DNA from 2 places in the Flintibacter sp. P01028 genome. Region 2 is predicted to be linked to the other one. Evidence: riboswitches for the same ligand, from Rfam matches in the RefSeq annotation. Region 2 holds a riboswitch; the other holds the start of a gene.
What was found. A riboswitch is a leader RNA that binds a small molecule or an ion and turns the genes downstream of it on or off. The one in region 2 is predicted to bind cobalamin.

Region 1 (4,417 bases), on a different contig from region 2:
ATTGGCCGGGCAGAAAAATTTTGACGCGATAAAAAAATATTTTATGATCCGGGAATACTTTTTTCAACTGGAGCCCAAGCACAAGCGCGTTTTTGAAAACGCCATGCTTCGTCCACCGGAACAGCTTAGAGAACAAATACAGATTCTACATAGACCGCTGGAGGAGATGAATCGGCGTTTTTTGAGAGTAGTCGTGTCTGGGATGAGGCGGCGCCCAGAACTGAAGGAGGAGCAGGTAAATCGTTATCTGGAGAGTATCGTCTATACCTTCAGTGATATGCTGCTGCGAGGCCGCACTTTGGAGGATATCCATGCTATGCTGGAAGCCACAGAGGAGCTGCTGGATATGATTTTATTTGGTGTGTTTCAGCAGGCGGATGCCCCAAGCAGGGAGCAAAAGACAGAGCAATGATACGCGGTTAAATGGGAACCGGTTTATATATAGATAGGGGGGCGACAGAGTAGGTCTGTCGCCCCTTAGGATGTCAAATGAAAATGGAAAATAGAAAAGACTACCTTTTATTTTGGTGCTGGCTGCTTACTGGAATTTTGATTGCCCCGCGCGCTCTCTGTTTATTGATAATAAGAGGTACCATGGATACGCAGTGGTAAGGTATCAAAGAGTGTTTTATCTTTGTCTCGATGATGGGTACAGAGATCATCTGGAAACAGACGAAAAAACAGCCTCTCAAATTATGGTTACTACGGTAACGGAGTCCCTTGGCACTTTCCTGATGGTCAGCCTGACATTATTAGTTTTTGACGGCGGATGCCTAACAAGGATTCCCGGAATAACAGAGCGTCTTCGACAAAAAGTATGACATTTCTGTAAAAACGGAGGTTTTCCCCTTGCGGGATATATGGTTTGTTGATATAGTACTGTCTACATCCCAGGAGAAAGATAGTAGCTTAAAGTGGCTTGGAGAAAGGAACTAGTATGGTGAAAAGCTCCGTATTGCGTTGTTGTCTAAAAGCGCTTCCGTTTCTGCTGATTCTGCTGTATATACTGGCCGTGGTGGTGCCGTACATAGAGCATAAGGAGGTTTCACCAGAGTATCGAGCTGCTTTTGAAGACCGCCGATTTTATGGGACAGGCGTCGGCCCGGAGCGGGCGGCCTATATTGACAACAATAAGGATGCACTGTTCTGCCGGATGAATCTGATTGGAAACGCGGAGGAGGAGATCATCCTCTCGACCTTCGATTTCAATGGGGACAGCAGCGGGACAGACATGGTCTCGGCCCTTTTCTGTGCCGCGGAAAGAGGAGTTCAGGTCCGTGTGCTGGTGGACGGCGCCAGCGGTTTTTTGGATGTGAAGAAGGATCCGGTATTCAAGGCGCTGGCTGGCCACAAAAACGTGGAACTGAAAATTTATAATCCGATTGACTTGCTCCAGCCCTGGAAGCTGCAGGCGCGGCTCCACGATAAATATTTGATCGTAGATCGAAAGGTCTACCTTCTGGGCGGCAGAAATACAACGGATCTGTTTTTGGGAGAGCAGCCCTCTGTCAAGCCGAACATCGACCGGGAGCTTCTTGTGATGCGGTCTGGACAGGATCCAGAGGCCTCGCTGTATCAGCTGGTGAACTATTTTGAGTCGGTTTGGGCGCTTCCAGACAGCAGACTGTTTCAGGGCCGCCTTGGAGAAGCAGACCGGCAGCGAGAGGAGGAGTCGTTACGCAGTCGGGAGCGGGCCATGAGGGCGGCAGAGCCAGAATTATTTGTCCCCATGGACTGGAGGGAGCGTACATTTGAAACCGGGCGGATCAGCCTTTTGACAAATCCGATCCAGGCGGAAAATAAGGAGCCCTGGATGTGGTATTCTCTCAACCGGCTGATGTCTCAGGGGAAACAGGTGATCGTTTATACCCCTTATATTATTTGTGGGCGGGAGATGTATCATGATCTGGAGCGGCTGACCTCGGGGGGCACAGAGATTCAGATTATTACAAACGATGTAGCCAGTGGCGCAAATCCCTGGGGATGTACCGACTATCTGAACCAACGGCGGAAAATCTGGGATACGGGCGTACAGGTCTATGAGTATATGGGGGAACATTCCTGCCATACAAAGGCTATGGTAATTGACGACAGACTCAGCGTAGTCGGGTCGTACAATATGGATATGAGAAGCACCTATCAGGATACGGAGCTGATGCTGGTGGTGGATTCTCCCAAATTGAACCGGATGATTCGGGAAGAGGCCGAGCGCGATCAGACGTACAGTAAGACAATGAGAGAGGACGGAGAGTATCAGTATGGGGAAAAGTATGTGCCGAAGGAGTTGAGCTTTGGGAAAAAGGCGTTCTATCTGGTCCTGCGGGTACTTACCATCCCGTTGCGGAGATTTTTGTAAAATAATAGTCTGGGCAAAGAGGCAGAACGGAATTCGGATTGACAAGGACGGAACATCATTTTATAATGACAAAAAAAGCATCATGACCTCGTGTCTGCTTTGGGCAGAGGCGGGGATGAGGGAATCCGGTGAGAACCCGGAGCAATACCCGTTGCCGTATGCGGGGGAGGCTGTCGTTCATGGCGTGAGCCGGTCATTGGGAGCGATCCTGAGAAGGCGGAGCGACAGGCGCGGAGCGGTGCTCCACACCCCACAAGCCGGAAGACCTATGGTGTTTATATGACAGGGCATTGGTATGCCCAAATGCACCGCGGGAAAAGTCGGCCGCGGCAGTCCTGTTATGGTCTGCCGCGGCCGTTTTTTATATTATTTGAGTTTTGAATGAGAGAAATGGAGGAGATTTGATGAGGAAAATAAGGACAAGGGCCTTGAGCCTGCTACTCACCCTGGTCATGGCGCTGGGCCTGCTGCCGGGGACGGCGTGGGCGGAGGAGGGCGGTACCACCAGTCTGCCAGAGTTCGAATCGTGGGAGTCAATGGGTACAGATAAAGCGTTCAAAATAAGTTCTGAGGAAAGTCTGAAAGCATTAGCGAATGCGGTGAAAGACGATGATGCAAGTGGCACCTACAATATGTCCGGTATCACATTTTATCTGGCCAATGACATTACATTGAGCAGTGACTGGACTCCGATTGGAAATGTTGCATATCCAAGTGATGGTTTTGCAGGAACTTTTGATGGCAATGGGCACACCATCAGCGGAATGAATATCAATAGCAGTAGTTCTGGCGGTGTCGGTCTGTTTGGGACAATCAACGGTGCAACGATTAAAAATCTGAAGGTTGAAGGAACGGTGTCAGCAACCAAGAGTGGTTATGTTGGCGGCATTGTTGGCAAGACCAGCGGCACTGTCACCATCGAGCGATGCTCCTTTTCTGGCAGCGTCCAGTCTTCCAAGACCGGAGTAAATGCGGGGGCCGGCGGCATCATTGGGCGGGTCAACAGCGGATCTGTGTGCGTCTCAGGCTGTGCCAACACCGCAGACATCAGAGGCGGCGCGGCGGCGGGCATTCTAGGCTATTGCTCCGCCAATGGGACAAGCATTGAAAATTGCTATAGCACCGGCACAATCTCCGGTTCCAACAGGGCCGGGGGTATCGTCGGGCAGGTATATTCAACTACCCCGATTCGCAACTGCTTTACCACATCGGATGCCATCAGCGGCTTCAACGGCGAACTGTTCAACTGCTTTGACAACTCTGATCTTCCAATCGACGCTTCTCTGCTGGGCGATGCCTTCACCACCGATGCAGAGGGTAATGTAATCCTCGTCTGGCAGGCTGGGAATACTCCCAAGCCCCCCGAGCCCAGTATTTCCATCCGCTCTACCAACGGCGATACAATTTGGGTACAGACGGGCGGCGGCGACAAAAATGATACCATTCTCTATGTAGACTATCAGAATATGGGGGACGAGACCCCAGAGGTCCAGTGGAGCTTTTCCGCCAGCAATGAAGGGGCGGCCGCCTGGGTGGAAACCACCCAGGACAGCGATGTGAAAGGCTATGTGGTCACCGCCGGCAAGGGCGGCGTGGTGAATGTAACAGCCACGGTGACCTACGATGGGGAGGAGTACACAGATGACTATACCCTGACGGTGATCCCGCATTTTACAACTGTCACCATTCAAAATATAAGTCAGCCCGGCGCGGTGGCCGTAGGGCAGACGGTAGAAGCTGCCCTTAACATCGAGGGCGGCGGCACCTATTCCCCGGAACAGTATCCCGGACTGGAGATGAAATATCAGTGGTACAAGTATGAGCCTATGGCCGCATATCCCACCTCTCATCCAATCGCCGGGGCCACGGAAGCCACCTATACCATTTCGGAAGATGATTTTGGAGCAGAAGACCAGAAATATAAAATCGGGGTTGAGATCACCTGCGGCGGCAGGGTGATTCACAGCTGCCAGGATCACCAGGCAACCGTCCGTACTGCCGACCACGGCAAGCTGTACCCGGTGGCCTATCAGGAAAATAGACTGCCTGACGAGATCAAAG
Region 2 (4,417 bases):
CGTTGAGGGCGCGCTTGACCTGCTTGGCCCCTGCCACCTTATCGGCGCTGTTCAGTTCACTCAGCATTCCGGTGCCCTCCTCCCTCCTGTTTCAGAAGCAGTCATCGGGTAAAAGGGCGCAATAGCCCCTACCACCGCAAGTTGAGATTATAGCATTTTCTCTCCCTCCCGTCAAGGAAAATCCGCCGTGAAATCCACAAATTTTCTCTCCCCGTCCCTGTTTTTTCGGCAAATGGCAAAATTTTTTCCCTTGGAGGCCACGCCCTCCGTAAAGATATTGCGTCTATGCAGGCAGAGGGATCTGTTCACAGGGGCCAAATACGCTGCTAAGATGATGGATTCTTTGAATCGATCTTCAGGCAAATCAAGAATAAAACACGGGGATAGCGCCATACTATGGAAACTCTATGATAAGGAGGAGCCTGTATGACCGCCCATGTAAATGAAAACTGTATCGGCTGCGGCCTGTGCACCGGTATCTGCCCCACCGCCTTTCTTATGACGGACGAGGGGGTGGCCGCCGCCCGGGACGAGATCCTGCCAGAGTGGGAAGGCCAGGTCCAGGAGGCCGCCGAGAGCTGCCCCACCAGCGCCATTGAGATATCACATTGAACACAGAGGGGGCGGGCCCAAGGCCCGCCCCCTCTGTGCTCTATCCTTCTGCCTGTATCTGTTCCAATATCCTTCCAATGGGTCCGGCGATGGCTAGGTCCGCCCGCCTGTCGTATGGCGTGGGGCTCTTGTTAATGAGGACCAGCCGGTCTCCCCGGTAGTAGTTCACCAGACTGGCCGCCGGGTAGACCGCCAGCGAAGTGCCCCCTATGATGAGCAGGTCCGCCTGCTGGATATCGGCCAGAGCTCCCTCCAGCACCCGGCTGTCCAGCGACTCCTCATAGAGGACCACATCAGGCTTCACCGTCCCCCCACAGGAACAGGTGGGTACCCCCTGGCTGTCACGGATAAATTCCACGGGATAGGGCTTTTTACAGCGCATACAGAAATTCCGGTGGACCGAGCCATGCAGCTCCCACACCCGCTTTGACCCGGCCATCTGGTGCAGCCCGTCAATGTTCTGGGTGACCACTGAGCGGAGCTTACCCACTTGCTCCAGCTGGGCCAGCTTCTGGTGGGCCGTATTGGGCCGGGCATCCAGGCAGAGCATTTTGTCCCGGTAGAAGCGGTAAAACTCCTCCGGCCTTCGGTCAAAGAAGGTGCGGCTCAAGATCTCCTCCGGGGGATAGTCATACTTCTGGTTGTACAGGCCGTCTACGCTTCGGAAGTCAGGAATGCCGCTCTCGGTGGACACTCCAGCCCCGCCGAAAAAGACAATGGACTCGCTCCCATCGATCCACTCCTGAAGCCTTTTGATCTGTTCCTCCATGGTCGTTCTCCTTCTTCGGCATGATTCAGCGGAACACTTTGTCTCGCAACTTACACAGGACCTGATACAGCGGGTCGGCCAACACCAGGGCCAGGACAAAATTTCCCCCACAGTGGAGCAGGTCTGCCGGGATACCGGATATCCACCAGGACAGGGCCGCCCAGGGGCCGCCGGTGACCCAATAGGGGACCGACATCAGCGCCCCGAAGGCCAGTCCAAAGGTGCCGCTTGCCATTGCGAGTAACAGCGGGCGGCCCGGAGGCAGCTTGGTACAGATCAGGCCCCACAGGGGCCAGACATAGAGATAGCCTAACCACCACATAGGGTTGAAGCCGTACAGCAGTCCCTCTACCACCACAAAGGGAAGGATGATCGAGAGGACTTGCCTTCCAAAAACAAGAGCGTACACCAGGATGAGCAGGGAGACCGGCTCGATGTTGGGCAGAGGGGACAGGACCATCTTCAACACTGTCAGCGTGGAGGCCATCAGTCCACAGAGCACCACTTTTTTCGCCCCGTTGAGGGGTCTCCTCTCTCCCATGGTCAATAGGTAGACAAAGTCAGCTCAAAGTGGTCGCCGTCCTGGACCGGGGTGGTGTCCACTCCGGTGTTCACCATCTCGCCGTCCTGGGTGACGCGCCACCACTGGTTCTCACTCTCCTGGGCGGTCTCCCCGTCTACTGTAGTAATATATAAGCCGAACTGGCTGCTCTCGCCCTTCACAAGCTTTTCCTCGACCAGCACCTGACCCAGATACTCGGCGTCAGTGTGGTAAGTAAACTCCTTAGCGCTCTCGTCCCCGTGGACCACCTCCACCACCACAGTCTTGTCGCCCACCTGGGTCTGGGGCCTGGTGAAGTACCAGAGGCCGGCCATGAGGGCGGCGACGATCATCAGCGCTGCGGCCGCCAGCAGGGTTTTCCTGTTTCTCATAATATTTTCCTTCCGCCCTTGCCGTCACTCGCGGCGCGGGCAAGCAAGCTCCCAGGCAGGTCTTCTGACTCAAGGCTCTCCACCCGCTCCCCCGCCTTCCCGGCAGATGCCGGCGGCACATCGGGGGTGGGCTCCCCTCTCACAGCGGCGTGACCGTGGACATACGTCTCTTCCCTATTCTCCCGGAAACCGGGCACCTGAGGCGGGAATATTATAGCACAGCGTCTTAGAAAAGGAAAGCAGGACTTGTGGCGTGCCGAGTTGTTGCACCATACTGGATGCCCACAGGCGCATCACTTCCCGTCAAGGGGGCGGTCAGGGCAGTCCCTGTGCCACCTTGACCGCTTCTTTGATTCAGTGCACGACGGCGTCCTCCGCGGTGAAGCCGCCCAGGGAGCCCTCCTTGACTTGAATGCAGACATAGGTGACGCCGGAATCCTCCGCCGCGGAGAACTGTCGCTTGGCAGCCGGGGCGACCCGCAGCCAGTCCCCAGCGGCGAGGGAGACGTTCTCTCCGTCGATGACCGCCCTGCCCGCTCCCGCCAGGATACCGTAGATCTCCTCGTTTCGCCTGTGGGAATGTACAAAGGGCACCCCTGCCCCAGCGGGGAGCCGGTTGACGCTGACCTCCGCGCCGGTCAGGCCCAGCTTATCATGTAGTTCGGCGCGGTCCTCAGTACCAATGTTGATTTTCGTGTAGTTTGTCATGGTTTTGACCTCCAAATCTTGTTCGCAAGTCGCCTTGCGTGCCTTTAGTGTACAGCCACCGCATACTCGGCTACAAGTACGCACCTTTTTATAACTGTACACGCGAAAAACGATGTGCTATACTGTGCCCGGAGGTGTATCGCCATGAAAACGAAGGAGGAACTTCCGGCCTGTCCAGTGGCCACCGCGGTATCCTTAATTGGCGGGAAGTGGAAGCTGCTGATCCTGCGCAATTTGAAGGCGCGCCCGTGGCGCTTCAACGAGCTGCAGCGGGATCTGGACGGGATCTCCCAGAAGGTGCTGACGGACAGCCTGCGCCAGATGATCGATGACGGCCTCGCCTATCGCCGGGACTATCAGACCATGCCCCCACGGGTGGAGTATGGCCTAACCGAGCTGGGAAAAGAGATGCTGCCCATTATCGACGCCCTGGCCGATTTTGGGACCTATTACAAATCGACGCTCCAGCCGTAACGCCCCGCTACCCCAAAATTTTTCACCAAGGAGAATGCTATGGACGCTATCATTCAGGCCCTAGCCCGTGAGCTGGGCCGCAGCGAAGCACACATAAAAAATGTGGTCAACCTTATCGACGAGGGAGCCACCATCCCCTTTATCGCCCGGTATCGAAAAGAGCTCCACGGCTCCATGGACGACCAGCTGCTCCGCCAATTAGCGGACCGGCTCCAGTATTTGCGCAATCTGGAAGCCAGAAAGTCGGAGGTAAAGGCATCTATCGAGAACCAGGGCAAACTCACCGAAGACCTGGCGGCTGCCGTCGATAGGGCGATAACTCTGGCTGAGGTGGAGGACCTTTACCGTCCCTATAAACAAAAGCGGCGCACCCGGGCCACCGCAGCCAGAGAACGGGGGCTGGAGCCCCTGGCTCTGCTGCTGTTTGGCAAAGGGCCTGCCGTGACACCGGAGGAGGCGGCAGCAGATTTTGTCGATCTGGAGAAAGGCGTGGAAACTTTGGAGGACGCCCTTCAGGGGGCAAGCGATATCATCGCCGAGCTTATCTCGGACGACGCGGAGATTCGCAAGGAGCTCCGGGACCTGTATCTCCGACGGGGCGTGCTGGTCTCACGGGCGGCGGACAAGGAGCCGGAGGATAGTGTGTACCGGCTTTATTATGACTTTAAGTGTCCCGTAGGGCGCCTCCAAGGCTATCAGGTGCTAGCCGTCAACCGTGGAGAGCGGGAGGGTATTTTGAAGGTATCGGTGGAGCTGGACCCGGAGACCGCCCATGTCGCCGTCCGCCGCCTCACTGTCCCTGGAGCCGCCGCTATGGAGTTCGTCCGCAACGCGGCGGACGACGCCTACGACCGACTCATCCAGCCCTCTATGGAGCGGGAGATCCGCAGTACCCTCTCTGACCAGGCCAACGAGGGAGCC

Region 1: linked by a shared signal. The riboswitch ahead of ACEVJK_RS11505 (S-layer homology domain-containing protein) and the one ahead of ACEVJK_RS01705 (DUF4430 domain-containing protein) in region 2 are both predicted to bind cobalamin.

Annotation. Positions count from the first base shown of each region.
Region 1 is NZ_JBHEVC010000006.1:244,016-248,432, forward strand. Features, by position in the region: gene ACEVJK_RS11495 (TetR/AcrR family transcriptional regulator) at 1-412, shown strand, start outside; gene ACEVJK_RS11500 (phospholipase D family protein) at 938-2,356, shown strand; cobalamin riboswitch at 2,428-2,645, shown strand; gene ACEVJK_RS11505 (S-layer homology domain-containing protein) at 2,761-4,417, shown strand, end outside.
Region 2 is NZ_JBHEVC010000001.1:346,372-350,788, forward strand. Features, by position in the region: gene ACEVJK_RS01685 (ribosomal L7Ae/L30e/S12e/Gadd45 family protein) at 1-67, opposite strand, end outside; gene ACEVJK_RS01690 (ferredoxin) at 427-612, shown strand; gene ACEVJK_RS01695 (NAD-dependent protein deacylase) at 653-1,381, opposite strand; gene ACEVJK_RS01700 (hypothetical protein) at 1,407-1,883, opposite strand; gene ACEVJK_RS01705 (DUF4430 domain-containing protein) at 1,925-2,314, opposite strand; cobalamin riboswitch at 2,351-2,530, opposite strand; gene ACEVJK_RS01710 (cupin domain-containing protein) at 2,669-3,022, opposite strand; gene ACEVJK_RS01715 (helix-turn-helix domain-containing protein) at 3,167-3,496, shown strand; gene ACEVJK_RS01720 (Tex family protein) at 3,536-4,417, shown strand, end outside.